Regions from separate parts of the Dryocola mayonis genome, predicted to be linked through region 2. Evidence: predicted binding sites of a transcription regulator. Region 2 holds the regulator's gene; the other holds the start of a gene.
What was found. Region 2 encodes LexA, which represses DNA repair genes until DNA is damaged. Its sites were predicted from a motif close to TNCTGTATGTACATACAGNA; they were not measured.

Region 1 (7,928 bases), 2.1 Mb from region 2:
CTGATGACGGCAGCAAAGACGTGTTCGTACACTTCTCCGCTATCCAGAGCGACAGCTTCAAAACCCTCGAAGAAGGCCAGAAGGTGAAGTTCACCGTTGAAAACGGCGCGAAAGGCCCCTGCTGCTGCAAACGTGGTTGCGCTGTAATAACCGCTAAATAATGCGTTGCTGTGTTGCGTTACGATAGCGAAGATGGGTTAGCCCGGAGCAGTTAACGTACACAAAAAGAAAAGCCTGAATACGATTATTTCGTACTCGGGCTTTTTTTATTTCGGCATTAAAAAAATAAAAAATTAAAGTAGAGAAAAAAGGCCATAACCGCACAGGCTATGGCCCGTTTTTTTAGGCCGGAATATGGGCAACTTTATTACTGCGGTTCCAGATCCGGTGCGCAGCAAGTAATTTCAGGAATTCGCCCATAAAATTACCGGATGCGTCATCGGCTTCCACCACGCCTTCTTCACCCTGATCGTCAATGCCTAATTTCGCCTTAAACTTACGGGCGTCGCCGACAAGGCCGATAACCTTAAGATGCTTGTAGGCTTCCAGCAGATAATAAGCCGCGTCGCCGCTATCCAGAATTGAACTTAAGTCGCCGCCGGGGACTATTACCGCATCCACGGTTACGGAAGGAGAACCTTCAAACGTGGCTGAGATTGGCACGACCGAGCCGTCGTCCGCGGTGATCTGGCCCATTCTTGAGAACAGCAGCTTGGCGTGCACGCCCTGCGCTTTTAACCCCTTCACAATGTCCAGCACGTCCGCCGCTTTGCTGTTTTCACTTAACAGAACGGCCACGACTCGCCCTTTAACGGTGCCGGTCGGCACGGCATACAGGCTCAGGCTGGCATCTTTTTTCAGCCCGTTAACGTCTTTTGGCGGGGCGACATGCATTTGTTCATCGGAAAGCTCGATGCCAAGATTTTCCGCAACCTGCTGGGCCAGCGAAATATCTATATGGGTGAGATGGTCCACCACGCGTTCACGGATGTAAGGGCGCGCCACTTTGGAAAGCTCAAAGCTGAAGGCGCCGACGATATGCTGCTGCTCCACCGGCGTCTGGCTCTGCCAGAACAGCCGTGGATGGGAATAATATTCGCCGAACGACGGGCTGCGTTCGCGTATTTTATGCCCTTCAACACGTCCCTGATAGCTTTCGAAGCCGCCCCGTTTCGGACCCGGAGGCGTTTCGCGCGGCCAGTTGTCGTTGATCGAGTTCGGCTCATAGTTAGCCGGGTTGCTGTCGATATCCATGCGATGCATGCCGTCGCGCTGGAAGTTATGGTAAGGGCAAACCGGACGGTTAATCGGGATTTCGTGGAAGTTCGGCCCGCCCAGACGGCTGATCTGCGTATCGGTATAGGAGAACAGGCGACCCTGCAGCAGCGGATCGTTACTGAAATCCAGCCCCGGAACGATATGCCCCGGGTGGAACGCTGCCTGCTCGTTCTCGGCGAAGAAGTTATCCGGGTTACGGTTAAGGGTCATTTTGCCCACCAGCTGCACCGGAACCAGCTCTTCAGGGATCAGTTTCGTCGGGTCGAGCAGGTCGAAATCGTATTTGAACTCGTCTTCCTCAGGAATAAGCTGCAGGCCCAGCTCATATTCCGGGAAGTCGCCGGCTTCGATGGATTCCCACAGGTCGCGGCGGTGGAAGTCCGGGTCACGGCCCGTCAGCTTTTGCGACTCATCCCACAACAGTGACGCTTTGCCCGCGACCGGCTTCCAGTGGAAGCGTACAAAGGTGGCTTTGCCTTCGGCGTTGATCAAGCGGAAGGTGTGGATGCCAAAGCCTTCCATGGTGCGGTAGCTGCGCGGCAGCCCGCGGTCAGACATCGCCCACATCACGTTATGCAGGGTTTCCGGCTGGAGCGAGACATAGTCCCAGAAGGTGTCGTGCGCGCTGCCGCCCTGCGGGATAGCCCAGTGTGGCTCAGGCTTAACGGCGTGCACGAAGTCCGGAAATTTATGCGCGTCCTGAATGAAGAAGATCGGCGTATTGTTGCCGACTAAATCGAAAATACCTTCTTCGGTGTAAAACTTGGTGGCGAATCCACGGATATCGCGCACCGTATCAGCGGAGCCTGCGCCGCCCTGAACCGTTGAGAAACGCACAAACACAGGCGTGATTTTATCCGGGTCGGAGAGGAAATCCGCTTTGGTGATATCGGACAGGTTCTTATAGGGCTGGAAGAAGCCGTGGGCCGCGGAGCCGCGGGCATGAACAATACGCTCGGGGATACGCTCATGGTCGAAGTGGGTGATTTTCTCCCGCAGGATAAAATCTTCCAGAAGCGTAGGCCCACGCGTACCGGCGCGCAGGGAGTTTTGATCGTCGGCGATGCGCACGCCCTGATTGGTGGTCAGCGGGAAGTTTTCGCCGTCTTTACGGTGCTTATCGAGAGTTTTTAGCTTTTCGTTCGAGGTATCCGGGCTTTTGAAACTGCCCGCGGCTGTAGGCTGCGCGCCCGGCGCCGTGCGCTCCTGAGAGGGGCGGTGAGAGCCATCTTCCGGCGCAAGCGAATCCATGCCCGGTTTGGATTCACTGGCGTCATGAACAGGTGCGCTGTGACTAAGCGGTTTTTTATCTTGCTTCGACATTGAACTCGTCTCCTTTTCTGGCAGCTGTTTTACCAGGTTGTAATTAGAGTAAACCCCTCTAACTATAGAACAACGTGTTAACTCTGCCTGCGGAGGCGACGAGCGGCGGACGATCCGTTATCATAGTGATGTTATTCACTAACTTGCTTCGAACGTCTTGCCTATGAAACCACTGCGCCAACCCAATACACGCCCCGTCATAACCTATCAACCCCGCGTTGAACCTGCGCCGCCGTCGCACGCCTGGCGGGTGGAAGGATTCAAGGACGTATGGCTGCTGAAGAATAAGTATGTGGCTTTTGTGCTGGTAGGAGATGCGTTCCGTCAGTCGCCGGCTTTTACGCTGCCGGAGGCCGCTCAGCGGTGGGCGACGCAGGTTCGCCAGGAAAACGAAATATAAAAAAAGGCCGCAGAATCTGCGGCCTTTCTCTTTTTAGTCATCTTTAGCGATGGGCGAGCTCAATCTCTTCTTCGCTGTTCAGCATCTCTTTATCGGTCTGCTTCATTAACTGGCTGGTGATGGTACCGGCGGTCATGGAGCCGCTGACGTTCAGCGCGGTACGGCCCATATCAATTAACGGCTCGACGGAAATCAGCAGCGCCACCAGGGTAACCGGCAGGCCCATCGCCGGCAGCACAATCAGCGCGGCAAAGGTCGCGCCGCCGCCCACGCCGGCAACGCCTGCGGAACTGACCGTCACGATGCCTACGAGCGTTGCAATCCACAGCGGGTCAAGCGGGTTAATGCCGACCGTCGGCGCAACCATCACCGCCAGCATGGCCGGGTAAAGACCCGCGCAGCCGTTCTGGCCAATGGTGGCGCCGAAAGAGGCGGAGAAGCTTGCGATAGATTCCGGTACGCCAAGACGGCGGGTTTGCGCCTCCACGTTCAGCGGGATGCTTGCCGCGCTGGAACGACTGGTGAACGCGAAGGTCAGCACCGGCCATACCTTGCGGAAGTATTTCTGCGGGCTTACGCCGTTAACGGCAAGCAACAGCGCGTGAACGCCGAACATAATCGCCAGCCCCAGGTAGGAGGCTACCACGAAGCTGCCAAGCTTGATGATGTCCTGCAGGTTGGAACTCGCCACCACTTTGGTCATCAGCGCCAGCACGCCGTAAGGCGTCAGCTGCATAACCAGACGGACCAGCTTCATCACCCAGCTTTGCAGGGTATCGATAGCCACCAGCACGCGCTCGCCTTTCGGCGCATCGTCCTTAAGCAGCTTCAGCGCGGCGACGCCCAGGAAGGCTGCGAAGATAACCACGCTGATAATTGAAGTTGGGTTCGCGCCGGTCAGGTCGGCAAACGGGTTTTTCGGCACGAAGGACAGGATAAGCTGCGGCACGGACAGATCCGCCACTTTGCCTGCGTAGTTGGTTTCGATGGCGCTCAGGCGCGCGGTTTCCGCGGTACCCTGCACCAGGCCTTCAGCGGTTAAGCCGAACAGGTTGGTGACCAGCACGCCGACCAGCGCCGCAATCAGCGTGGTGAACAGCAGGGTGCCGATGGTCAGGAAACTGATTTTGCCCAGCGAAGAGGCGTTGTGCAGTTTCGCCACGGCGCTAAGGATAGACACGAACACCAGCGGCATAACGATCATCTGCAGCAGCTGTACGTAGCCGTTACCGACGACGTTAAACCACTGGATCGAATCTTTAAGCACCTGGCTTTCGGCGCCGTAGACGGCGTGCAGGGCGACGCCGAACACCACGCCGACCACCAGGCCGAGCAGTACTTTCTTCGCCAGACTCCACTGTTTATGGCGGGTTTGCGCCAGCAACAGCAGCAGAACAACGAACACGATAACGTTCGCTATAAGTGGAAAATTCATCCCCGTATCTCCTGATTTTTTGTAAGCGGATGGGCTTACGCCCACCTTTATGCCGCAAAGCGTATCAGATGAGACGACGATCACTTATATTCAAACGGAATTGATTATTACGAAATGCACTATTTCGTCTATTTATTGTTCCAGATGGTGATTTAATAATCCGTTAAAGGTGGTTTGCAGAGAATTTATCATCTGCGACGACCAGCGAACCGCACCGTTTTCGGGCAGGCCCTGCGGCATCCACACCGCTAAACCGAACAGCGCCATGCACAGGAACCTTTCCAGCTGGTTACCTTTTTGCGGCCTGACGATGGGGAAGCGGAAGCGCCAGCGGCAGGGCCACAGCAGCGGCACGCCCGCGGGCGTTAGCATATCGGCAAGAATATGGCTCAGGTAGCCGAGCACCATGCCCTGCAATGCATCCGCGGGAATGACCCAGCTTTCCGGCACCTTCAGATAGAAAAGGGCGAGGCCGGCAAACACGGCGAACAGGCTATGGGTAAAGCCGCGGTGGCCGCAGGCGCGGGCGATGGGTTTGGATATCCAGGGCAGGCGCTGGCCGAGAAAGGATTTGGGATGGTCGATGTCCGGCAGCAGGCAGGTCAAAATAGCAGACGGCACGATGTGCCACCAGTCGCCCTGCGCCAGCACGGGCGTGAGGTCGGCGTTTTTAGCGAATACCGCGCAGGCTACAGAAAAAAGCAGATGACCTTCCGCCGTCATGATACTACCTGGATGAGAACTGTCGATTCATCCAGTATAGGGTTTTTGTACAGTAGACGGAAGAGGTGACGCTGTAACATTTTATCACCGCCGGAAAAAACCGGTGGCAGTGCTTTTAGCGCGCAAGCCACCCGCCGTCAACGGCAATCGTGTGGCCGTTAATATAATCGGCTGCGCCTGAAGCAAGGAACACCGCCGCCCCCTGCAGATCCTCAGGTTTTCCCCAGCGGCCCGCGGGAATGCGGTCGAGAATTTCCTTGCTGCGCGCTTCGTCGTCACGCAGCTCCCGGGTGTTATTGGTCACCATATATCCGGGGGCGATAGCGTTAACGTTAATGTTGTACTGCGCCCATTCGTTAGCAAGCAGCCGCGTTACGCCCAGCACCGCGCTTTTCGATGCGGTATAGGACGGGACGCGGATACCCCCCTGGAACGAAAGCATCGAGGCAATGTTAATAATCTTGCCGCCGCCGCCTTGTTTTATGAACTGCTTTGCCACGGCCTGCGACAGGAAGAACAGGGATTTGATATTCAGGTTCATGACGTCGTCCCAGTCCTTTTCGCTGAACTGCAGGGCGTCTTCACGGCGAATCGTCCCGGCGTTATTCACCAGGATGTCGATTTTCCCCATGCGCGCCACGGCTTCTGCGACGAGGCCGGGAATAATATCCGCCTGGCTCAGGTCCGCCTGAATGGCGGTGAAACGGCGCCCGAGCGTCAGGACCTTTTCCGCGGTGTCGTGCGGAATTTTGCGATTCACGCCGATAATGTCGCACCCGGCTTCGGCAAGGCCGAGGGTCATTCCCTGGCCAAGCCCGGTGTCGCATCCGGTGACCAGGGCAACTTTGCCCTGCAAATTAAAAGCGTTGAGAATCATAGCTACCCCGTGGACGTTAAGCGCGCGCGGCGCGTGTTCCTTTAAGATAGGTAGCCCTAAGCAGAATTACAAATATTTCTGAAATGGCGTTTCAATATTTGGACGAGGCGGAGGTTTTGGCACGGGCGGAACGCTCCGCCCGTCGGATCAGCCAAGCAGATCGCTTGCCGTAAGGGCAAGCAGCGATTCAAGCTGCACATTGGCCAGGCACCAGCGCGGATCGCCACGGTTTTCTTCCGCCGGCACCACGATGGAGCGCATGCGAGCGGCCCTGGTGGCGATCATCCCGTTGACCGAATCTTCAAGCGTTACGCACGTCAAAGGATCGACGCCGAGCTTCGCGGCGGCATCAAGGTAAACCTGCGGGTGAGGCTTGCTGTAGGGCAGATGTTCCGCCGAGGCGAGGGCGTCAAAGTGCTCGCGCAAATCAAACATTTCCAGCACGCGTTCAAGCATGGGTAAAGGCGAGGCGGATGCCAGGCCAACTTTAAGCCCCTGAGCTTTACACAGCGCAATAGCTTCACGCACGCCCGGCAATAGCGGGCGGCGTTCTTCCACAAGGCTGATGGCGCGCGTAATAATGCGTTGGGTCACTTCCGCAACGGTCGGGCCGTTCCATGGCTGCTGGGCAAACCACAGATCGACGACCAGATCGATGCGCAGCCCGAGCGTATCGGGCAGCTCGTTGCGGCGCGTGATATCAACGCCGATGCCGGCCATCACCTCCAGCTCCGCCTCGTCCCACAACGGCTCGGAATCAATCAGTAAGCCATCCATATCAAAAATCGCAGCTAAAACCTGGCGCGTGTCGGCCATATCCGGACTCCTGTCAGCGTTTATTTTAAAAAGTCGCTCTTATCAATAGCGGGAAAAGCCGCCGGTTGCCACCGCTTTATGAATTTCGCCCGCAAAGCTCAGGCGAAATGGCGTGAGACAAGGTAGACTTTGTGCAGGTAAATTACGTCTAAACCAAGGGGAAAGAATGACGTATCAACAAGCTGGACGCATTGCTGTACTAAAACGCGTGGCCGGTTGGGTGATTTTCATCCCGGCCGTGATTTCAACGTTAATTTCACTGCTGAAATTCATGTATGAACACAGTGAAAAACAGCCGGGCATCAATGCCGTCATGCTGGATTTCTCACATGTGATGATTGAGATGATGCGTTTTAATACGCCATTCCTTAATTTCTTCTGGTACAACTCGCCGCAGCCGGACTTTCACCAGCAGCCGAACGTGCTGTTCTGGATTATCTACGCGCTGATTTTCGTCGCGCTTGCGCTGCAGGCTTCGGGCGCGCGCATGAGCCGCCAGGCGAAATTCCTGCGCGAAGGGGTGGAGGATCAGCTGATTCTGGAGCAGGCGAAAGGGGCGGAAGGGCTCACCCGAGCGCAGCTTGATGCCAGAATCGTGGTGCCTCGCCATACTATTTTGCTGCAGATATTCCCTTTGTACGTTCTGCCGGTGATTGTGATTATTGCGGGCTACTTCTTTTTCTCGCTGCTCGGCTTTATTTAACAGAAAGCCACTCCTGTTCAGGAGTGGCTCAATTTAAACCGCGAACTCAGGCGGCCAGCACGCGCTCCAGCGCTTTTTGCGCGTTGACCAGATGCTGTCCGCCGAACAAAATGGCGCGGTTTAACAGCGTATAGAGCTGATAGATTGGCTGGCGCTGCAGAAAACCGGCGGGAAGAGGGGAAACAGACTGGTAGCCATCGTAAATTTGCGGAGGCTGGTCGCTGTGCAGAGGCAGCATTGCCAGATCGCATTCTCTGTCGCCCCAGTAGCAGGCGGGATCGTAAATAAAGGGTCCGTCAGGCCCCAGCGCGCAGTTACCCGACCATAAATCGCCGTGCAGCAACGACGCCTGCGGCTGGTGCGAGGCAAGGGA
Region 2 (7,928 bases):
CAAAGGCTGATCGCCGGCCGCGATCGCGACGCCTGCTTTAAAGCCTTCCTCAATAATAACTACGTTGGGCTGGTGCTGTTTATCGGCCTGGCATCAAGCTTAATGCGCTTTTGACGGCCATAAAAAAACAGGCGGGTTTCCCCGCCTGTTTTCTTTTACTCCACTGATTCCACCGCTATCTGCGTCGTCGCGCTTTCAATGGTCAGGCGCACGTCTGAGGTAATCAGATCCGCCAGCATCTGGTAGACCCTCATCGTCTCGGTTGGCTCTGCGTCACCGGTATCGCTGATATAGCCTTCATCGCGCAGCGTCAGCACCAGCGAGGTGAAGACCGCCTTGTCGAAGAACTCCGGCGCGTTGATGCCGTGCAGCATAGACAAACGCTGGGCCACGGTACGGCTCTCGCGTTCAAGCGTGCCGCGATTGATGGAGGGATTGGCGCTCAGCAGCCAGAAGGTGATGGCGTAACGCTGCAGCGTCTCGCGCACGCCCGCGGCCAAAAGCTGCAGGGTGCGGGAACGCGCTGGGTTAATCTGCACCTCTTCGCCGCTTACCGTCATCAGGCCCTGGCGCGCCATCTCGTTAATCAGCGCGTCGATTTCTGCGGCAAGCTCTTCTTTACCCCAGCGCAGGAACAGCTCCGCCTTCAGCATCGGATAAAGCACTTCCACCTGGCGCAGCAGTTCGGCGCGGTTGATATGGCGATGCTGGGTAATGATCGCCGCCAGCAGCGAAGGCAGCACCAGCATATGCATGATGTTGTTGCGGTAGTAGGTCATCAGCACGGCCTGCTCGCGCGGCAGGATGATGATGTCGCCGATGGTGTCTTTTTCCACTTCGAACTTATTCATCTGCAGCGCGTGCTCAATGAGCGCGTCTGCGTTCTGCTCCGGCGCGGTGGCATCCGGCGAATACGGCACATTGCGCAACAGGTTGAGATAACAGTCGAGCTGTTCCGTCAGCTGTTCGCGGGTCAGAGAACGCTGGCGCGAAGCCAGCAGCGCGGTGCAGCACAGGTTCATGGCGTTTGCCGCCCCTGCGTTGTTGATACGCACCATCAGCTCGGCGGCGATTTCATTCACCGTTGGCGTAAGCCACGCCGGACGCACGGCTTCGATGGGGTCGATAGCCTCGCGCCATTCCGGTACGCGCTGGTTAAGGAAGGTCATCAGCGGCATAGGTTCGCCGAAGTTAACATAGCCCTGTCCAAGGTTACGCAGCTTGCTTAAGCCCCGCAGCATCGACATAAAGCCTTCTTTCTCTTTAGTCGCCCCGCGCAGCTCTTTGGCGTAGGTGCCCACTTCCATTACGTGCTCGTAGCCGATGTAAATCGGCACCAGCGTAATCGGACGCGTGCCGCCGCGCAGCATCGCCTGGATAGTCATCGACAGCGTGCCGGTTTTTGGATCCAGCAAACGGCCGGTTCGCGAGCGTCCGCCTTCGACAAAATACTCCACGGAATAGCCGCGGCTGAACAGCTCGCCGAGGTACTCGCGGAATACGGTAGAGTAGAGCTTGCTGCCCTTAAAGGTGCGGCGAATAAAGAACGCGCCCAGGCGGCGGAAAATCGGGCCTGCCGGCCAGAAGTTCAGGTTAATGCCCGCGGCGATATGCGGCGGCACCAGCCCCTGGTGATACAGCACGTAGGACAGCAGCATGTAGTCCATATGGCTGCGGTGGCAGGGCACATAAACGATTTCATGGCCGTCGTGAGCCAGCTGGCGCACGCGTTCGGCGTTGTGCACGTTGATGCCCTGATACAGGCGGTTCCACGTCAGCCCCAGCACGCGATCCGTCAGACGAATAGCTTCGTAAGAGAAGTTCGCCGCAATCTCTTCCATTAGCGCAACGGCGTTCTGCTGGGCTTTTTCATGGGAGATTTTCTTGCTGCGCGCTTCGTCTTCCACGGCGCGGGCAATAGCCTTGGAGGCCAGAAGCTTGTTAAACAGATCCTGACGTACCGGCAGACGCGGGCCAATCGTGGCTAAACGCTGACGGGCAAAGTGCATACGCGCCACGCGGGCCAGTTTCTGCGCGATGCGCTTGTCGGTGCCGTGTTCGGTGGCCATTCTGCGCAAGGAGACGGGCGCGGAAAAACGCACGAAGCTGTCGCGGCCAAGCCAGGAAACCGCGAAGAATTTCTGTATGCCGTTCAGCATACGCAGCGGCGGGTTGATGTCGCCTTTTTCGCGTCCCGGAGAGCGGCCAAACATCACCGAAACCGGCACCATCTGCACATCCAGGTTTGGATTGCTGCGGTGCAGGTCGAGGTAGTCGTGGAAGAGTTTGATCGACTCTTCTTTCGGCGTGTAATAAGTGAAGACCCGCGGGCCGCTGTGGATAAAGACATAGCGCGGCAAAATCGCCCCGTCTATCTCCAGCGGTTCGAGCGGGTCGGGCAGATCGTGTGCAAGGCATTGCGCGCGCAGCGTCAACAGGTCCGCCTTAGAGTTATAAGGCAGAACGTACATAATAGGGCGTGTGGTATCCAGGCCCAGCTCGGCCTGCGGATCTGCCGGTATGGACTTGCTCTTTACCAGAACGCCTAATGGTAAATTAAGTAATTTGTAGTAAATTCTTGGCCAGCCTGACATAAACGATGTAAAGCCTCAGGTTAATAATGCAAATTCGCCGCAAGAATATCAGAAACTGCATAAGATTTCTGTGGCGTTGCGATTTTACCCATCATCCTTCAGATTGCCCGATCGCTGGCAGAAACGCGAAGGCTGCTGGGTGCTGATAAGCATTGACGCTTTTATTTTAAAAAGGTTTCCCGAAATGGCGAATAACACCGCTGGATTTACACGTATTATCAAAGCCGCCGGTTACTCCTGGAAAGGGCTGCGCGCCGCCTGGATTAACGAAGCCGCCTTCCGCCAGGAAGGCGTTGCCGCGGTTATCGCCATCGCCGTCGCCTGCGGGCTGGACGTTGACGCCATCACCCGCATTCTGCTTATCGGCTCCGTGGTGCTGGTCATGATTGTCGAAATTCTTAACAGCGCCATCGAAGCTTTGGTTGACCGCGTCGGTACGGATTACCACGAGCTTTCAGGCCGCGCGAAGGATATGGGCTCGGCCGCCGTGCTGATCGCCATTATCCTTGCCGTAGCCACCTGGGGCACGCTGCTGTGGCCACATTTGCGCTAATTTGCGAGAGCCATTCCGGATTATGATAAGTCCCTGGTTTTTTGCTCAATTTGTGGTTTCAAATTCACCTTTGACTGTATATACTCACAGCATAACTGTATAAACACCCAGGGGGCGGAATGAAAGCTTTAACTACCAGACAGCAAGAGGTGTTTGATCTTATTCGGGATCACATCAGCCAGACCGGCATGCCGCCGACGCGTGCCGAGATTGCTCAACGTCTGGGGTTCCGTTCTCCCAACGCTGCGGAAGAGCATCTCAAGGCGCTGGCCCGTAAAGGCGTTATCGAGATTGTTTCCGGCGCGTCCCGCGGCATTCGTCTTCTGGTTGAAGAAGAAACCGGTATTCCGCTGGTGGGCCGCGTAGCCGCCGGCGAGCCGCTGCTGGCGCAGCAGCATATCGAAGGCCATTATCAGGTTGACCCGTCGCTGTTTAAACCGAACGCGGACTTCCTGCTGCGCGTCAGCGGCATGTCCATGAAAGATATCGGTATTCTGGATGGCGATCTGCTGGCGGTGCATAAAACCCAGGACGTGCGTAACGGCCAGGTCGTGGTGGCGCGCATTGATGACGAGGTCACCGTAAAACGTCTGAAGCAGCAGGGCAACACCGTGCAGCTGCTGCCGGAAAACAGCGAGTTCGACCCTATCGTCGTCGATCTGCGCGAACAGAATTTCAGTATTGAAGGACTGGCCGTCGGCGTTATCCGCAACGGCGACTGGCTTTAATACCGCTTTAGCTTAGCGTCCCCGCATTTTGTGATGCGCGTTTGCCGCGCATCACCGTATTATCCCTCTTTCTTTTCTCGTCCCGGATTTCCCTATGCGTTTCTTCTCGACGACGGATAAAGCGCTCTGGCGCCTCGCGTTACCCATGATCTTCTCCAATATTACGGTTCCCCTGCTCGGGCTGGTGGATACCGCGGTTATTGGGCATCTGGACAGCCCCGTGTATCTCGGCGGCGTGGCGATTGGCGCAACGGCCACCAGCTTTCTCTTTATGCTGCTTCTGTTTTTACGCATGAGCACGACGGGCTTAACGGCTCAGGCTTTTGGGGCGAATAACCCCGCGGCGCTGGCCCGTGCTCTGGTACAGCCGTTACTGATGGCGCTGGCTGCCGGTATCGCCATTATCGTGCTGCGTTACCCGCTGATTACGCTTGCGCTAAATATCGTTGGCGGAAACGAGCAGGTGCTTGCGCAGGCGAGGCGTTTTCTTGAGATTCGCTGGCTGAGCGCGCCCGCCTCGCTGGCCAACCTCGCGCTGCTCGGCTGGCTGCTTGGCGTGCAGTATGCGCGCGCCCCCGTCATCCTGCTGATCGTCGGCAACGTGCTGAATATTTTGCTCGATCTGTGGCTGGTTATGGGCCTGCATATGAACGTGCAGGGCGCCGCGCTGGCAACGGCGATTGCGGAGTACGCTACCTTTATCATCGGCTTAATGATGGTGAAGAAAGTTCTGGTCATGCGGGGAATCGACTTCGCCATGCTGAAAAACGCCTGGCGCGGGAATATCCGCCGCCTGCTGGCGTTAAACAGAGACATTATGCTGCGTTCGCTGCTGCTGCAGCTCTGCTTTGCCTCGGTGACGATTTTCGGCGCTCGTTTGGGCAGCGAAGTGGTGGCGGTTAACGCCGTCTTAATGACGCTGCTGACCTTCACCGCCTATGCGCTGGATGGCTTTGCCTATGCCGTTGAGGCGCATTCGGGCCAGGCTTACGGCGCCCGTAACGGCAGCCAGCTGCTGGACGTCTGGCGGGCGGCCTGCCGCCAGGCCGGGCTGGTCGCGCTGGGCTTTGCGGTGGCGTATGCGCTGTTTGGCGAAAACATCGTCGCCATGCTGACCTCGCTGCCGGAGCTGCGGCAGCAGGCGGACCGCTATTTAGGCTGGCAGATTGTCCTGCCGGTGGTGGGCGTGTGGTGCTATTTGCTTGACGGCATGTTTATCGGCGCCACTCGCGGCGCCCAGATGCGTAACAGCATGGTCGTTGCCGCAGCGGGCTTCGGCCTGACGCTGCTGAGCGTGCCGTCTCTTGGCAATCACGGCCTGTGGCTTGCGGTAGCGGTGTTTCTTGCCCTGCGCGGGCTGGCCCTCGGCTGGATCTGGCGCCGCCACTGGCGACACGACACATGGTTCCAGGCGGAAAGTCATAGTTAGTTACAACTGTTGACGCGCCTTTAATCCCCGCTCAGCATGCTGATTTGCCGCTAGATTCTGCTGCAAATCAGCGTGTCCGGCGCGGTCTTAATGGTTCAATGTTCTTAATTGCCGCTCCGACGCCGGATTCTTGACTACAATTATTATCACGTCCAGCAGATAGTGAGTGACAGCCGCTGGCTTCACCCGGACGATATTAACTTTTAACGATTCTTCACCGAACGATAAGGAAAATATCATGAATAAAGACGAAATCGGCGGTAACTGGAAACAGTTCAAAGGTAATGTAAAAGAAAAATGGGGCAAGCTGACGGACGATGACATGACGGTCATTGAAGGTAAACGCGATCAGCTGGTTGGTAAGATCCAGGAACGTTATGGATCGAGTAAAGACGATGCGGAAAAGGAAGTTGTTGACTGGGAAACCCGTAACAATTACCGCTGGTAGCCCGCATAACCCTCAGTTGTGCTGACTTACAGGCTGCCCTGCCCATGGTACAAGGATGTACCGTCCTGCCTTAACGAACCTTCTTTTTAATCTGCACGGAATGATCGTGGTTGCTGCAACCTTCCTTATGGCGGCAGGCCTCCACTTCGGAACAGGCCCGCACACAAACCATGCGCTTCAATCACGTTATGACGTAACGCAAAGCCCATTTTTGCGGCCAGCTTATGCATAATGTCTTCCACGCCCTGCGCGACTTCTTCTTTCACCACGCCACAGCGCTCGCAGATAAACATCGCCGAAGAGTGCGTCGGCTGATCGATCAAATTGCACAGCACGTAGCTGTTAGCGGATTCCACGCGATGAACGAATCCCTGTTCCAGCAGGAAATCCAGCGCGCGATAGACGGTGGGCGGTTTAGCCTGCGGTTCGCTGACGCGCAGCAAATCTAACAGATCGTAAGCGCTGATGGCGCCGGTCTGTAATGTCATCAGACGCAGCACTTCCAGACGCTGGGGCGTCAGGCGCACATTGCGCTGCGCGCAAAGCTTTTCGGCCTGCGCTAACACGTGTTGTGAAGTCGTCGTATCCATTAGCATTCCTCGATCGATTAGCCTCTCACTTTATCATAAAAGCAGCAAAAACGCCGAATGCTGGTCCATACTGGCAGTGTTTTACCTTAAAAATTCCCCTTTGGAGCCGTCATGCAAAAACCAGACTGTATCCGCCACTGGCGCGAGCTAGAAGGCGCGGATGATTCCACCTATCCCGACAGTAACGAGCTGTTTGCTATCGGCGCGCCGCTTGCCCGCGGCCTTGGTTTGAATCGGCTCGGTATACACCATGAGCGCCTGCCGCCCGGGCGTCGCACCTCCTATCCGCATGCTGAAAGCAGCGAAGAAGAGTTTGTTTACGTGCTGGAAGGACACCCGCAGGTGTGGATCAACGGCCATCTCTATCCGCTGGAACCGGGCGAGAGCGTGGGGTTCCCGGCAGGGACGGGTATTTGCCATACCTTTATTAACAACACCGAACACGAGGTGCGCCTGCTTGTGGTTGGTGAGGCCAACAAGGATGAAAATCGTATCTATTATCCGATGAACTCCAGCTACGCCGCCACGCGTAAGGACCGCTGGATAGACCATCCGCCGCAATTTTTTGGCCCTCATGACGGACAGCCTTCACGAAAATCGCGGGGTAAACTATAAATAACTCTGCAAGGAAAGAATGAAACCACAACCCGTATGGATAGAAACGGGATTCCTATGGGTGAAACAACCCGTTTTTAAGCTCGTTATTCACAGCAATAGTCCGCCCCTGTTAAGTCTTAACTGGCAGGGGCTAGTTATTACATCTGATTAACAGACGGACGAGCGGTAAATGAAAAAAATTAAATCTCTGGTGGCGCTTAGCGCCGCTTCTTTGTTTGTGGCAAATCACGCCGGCGCGGCTGGTACATGGGCGGAAGCACGTAGCGATGCGATGGGCGGAACCGGGGTGGCTTCCGCCAGTTACGGAAGCGGGGCGTTAATTAACCCCGCTTTGCTGGCAAAGGCGCAGGAAGAAGACAGGGTGACGGTCATTCTGCCATCCGTGGGCGCGCAGATTACCGATAAGGACAATCTGCAGGATCAAATCGACGATATCAGCGATAAGGTTGATCGCTACGAAGATGTGATTGATGACCTGACCCTGCAGGATATTATTACCAACCCCGTCGGTACTTTAAACCAGTTCCAGGGCGCGGCGGGTGATTTAGCGGGCGAGCTGGAAAGCCTACGCGGGAAAACGGCGAAGGCTAAAGCGGCGGCAGGGATTGCGGTAAGCATTCCAAACGACGTGCTGTCCGTGGCTTTTGTCACCAAAGCCTACGCGCGAGCGCGCGTCAGCTCGTCTATCGATCAGCGGGATATTGATTATCTGCGCGGTATCGAAGGTTCCGACGCGATTGCCGGCGCCGTCGCCATAGACGCCGCGGTAAATGGCTCGGATGTCATTACGCGCAACCTTAACTCCACTGCGTCCGGCCGCGCGGCTATCGTGTCCGATTATGGTATCGCGATGGCAAAGCAGTTTGATTTCGGCGGCGTGCCGGTTTCCGTTGGCGTGACGCCAAAGCTGCAAAAAACCTGGCTGTATAACTACACCACCTCCATTTATTCCTACGACAGCGGCGACT

Region 1: WLO32_RS08980 (metal-dependent hydrolase) is a predicted target of LexA. The motif match lies at 5,177-5,196, and genes of this name have one in related genera.

What each region holds. Positions count from the first base shown of each region.
Region 1 covers NZ_CP150452.1:1,840,325-1,848,252, forward strand. The annotation lists partial or broken gene cspE (transcription antiterminator/RNA stability regulator CspE) at 1-147, shown strand, start outside; gene katE (catalase HPII) at 343-2,601, opposite strand; gene cedA (cell division activator CedA) at 2,765-3,001, shown strand; gene WLO32_RS08975 (L-cystine transporter) at 3,045-4,436, opposite strand; gene WLO32_RS08980 (metal-dependent hydrolase) at 4,569-5,159, opposite strand; gene kduD (2-dehydro-3-deoxy-D-gluconate 5-dehydrogenase KduD) at 5,275-6,036, opposite strand; gene hxpB (hexitol phosphatase HxpB) at 6,184-6,852, opposite strand; gene WLO32_RS08995 (YniB family protein) at 7,019-7,555, shown strand; gene WLO32_RS09000 (fructosamine kinase family protein) at 7,602-7,928, opposite strand, start outside.
Region 2 covers NZ_CP150452.1:3,925,092-3,933,019, reverse strand. The annotation lists gene ubiA (4-hydroxybenzoate octaprenyltransferase) at 1-114, shown strand, start outside; gene plsB (glycerol-3-phosphate 1-O-acyltransferase PlsB) at 156-2,594, opposite strand; gene WLO32_RS19020 (diacylglycerol kinase) at 2,779-3,147, shown strand; gene lexA (transcriptional repressor LexA) at 3,267-3,875, shown strand; gene dinF (MATE family efflux transporter DinF) at 3,970-5,304, shown strand; gene WLO32_RS19005 (CsbD family protein) at 5,543-5,752, shown strand; partial or broken gene zur (zinc uptake transcriptional repressor Zur) at 5,823-6,342, opposite strand; gene WLO32_RS18995 (cupin domain-containing protein) at 6,454-6,957, shown strand; gene traF (conjugal transfer protein TraF) at 7,130-7,928, shown strand, end outside.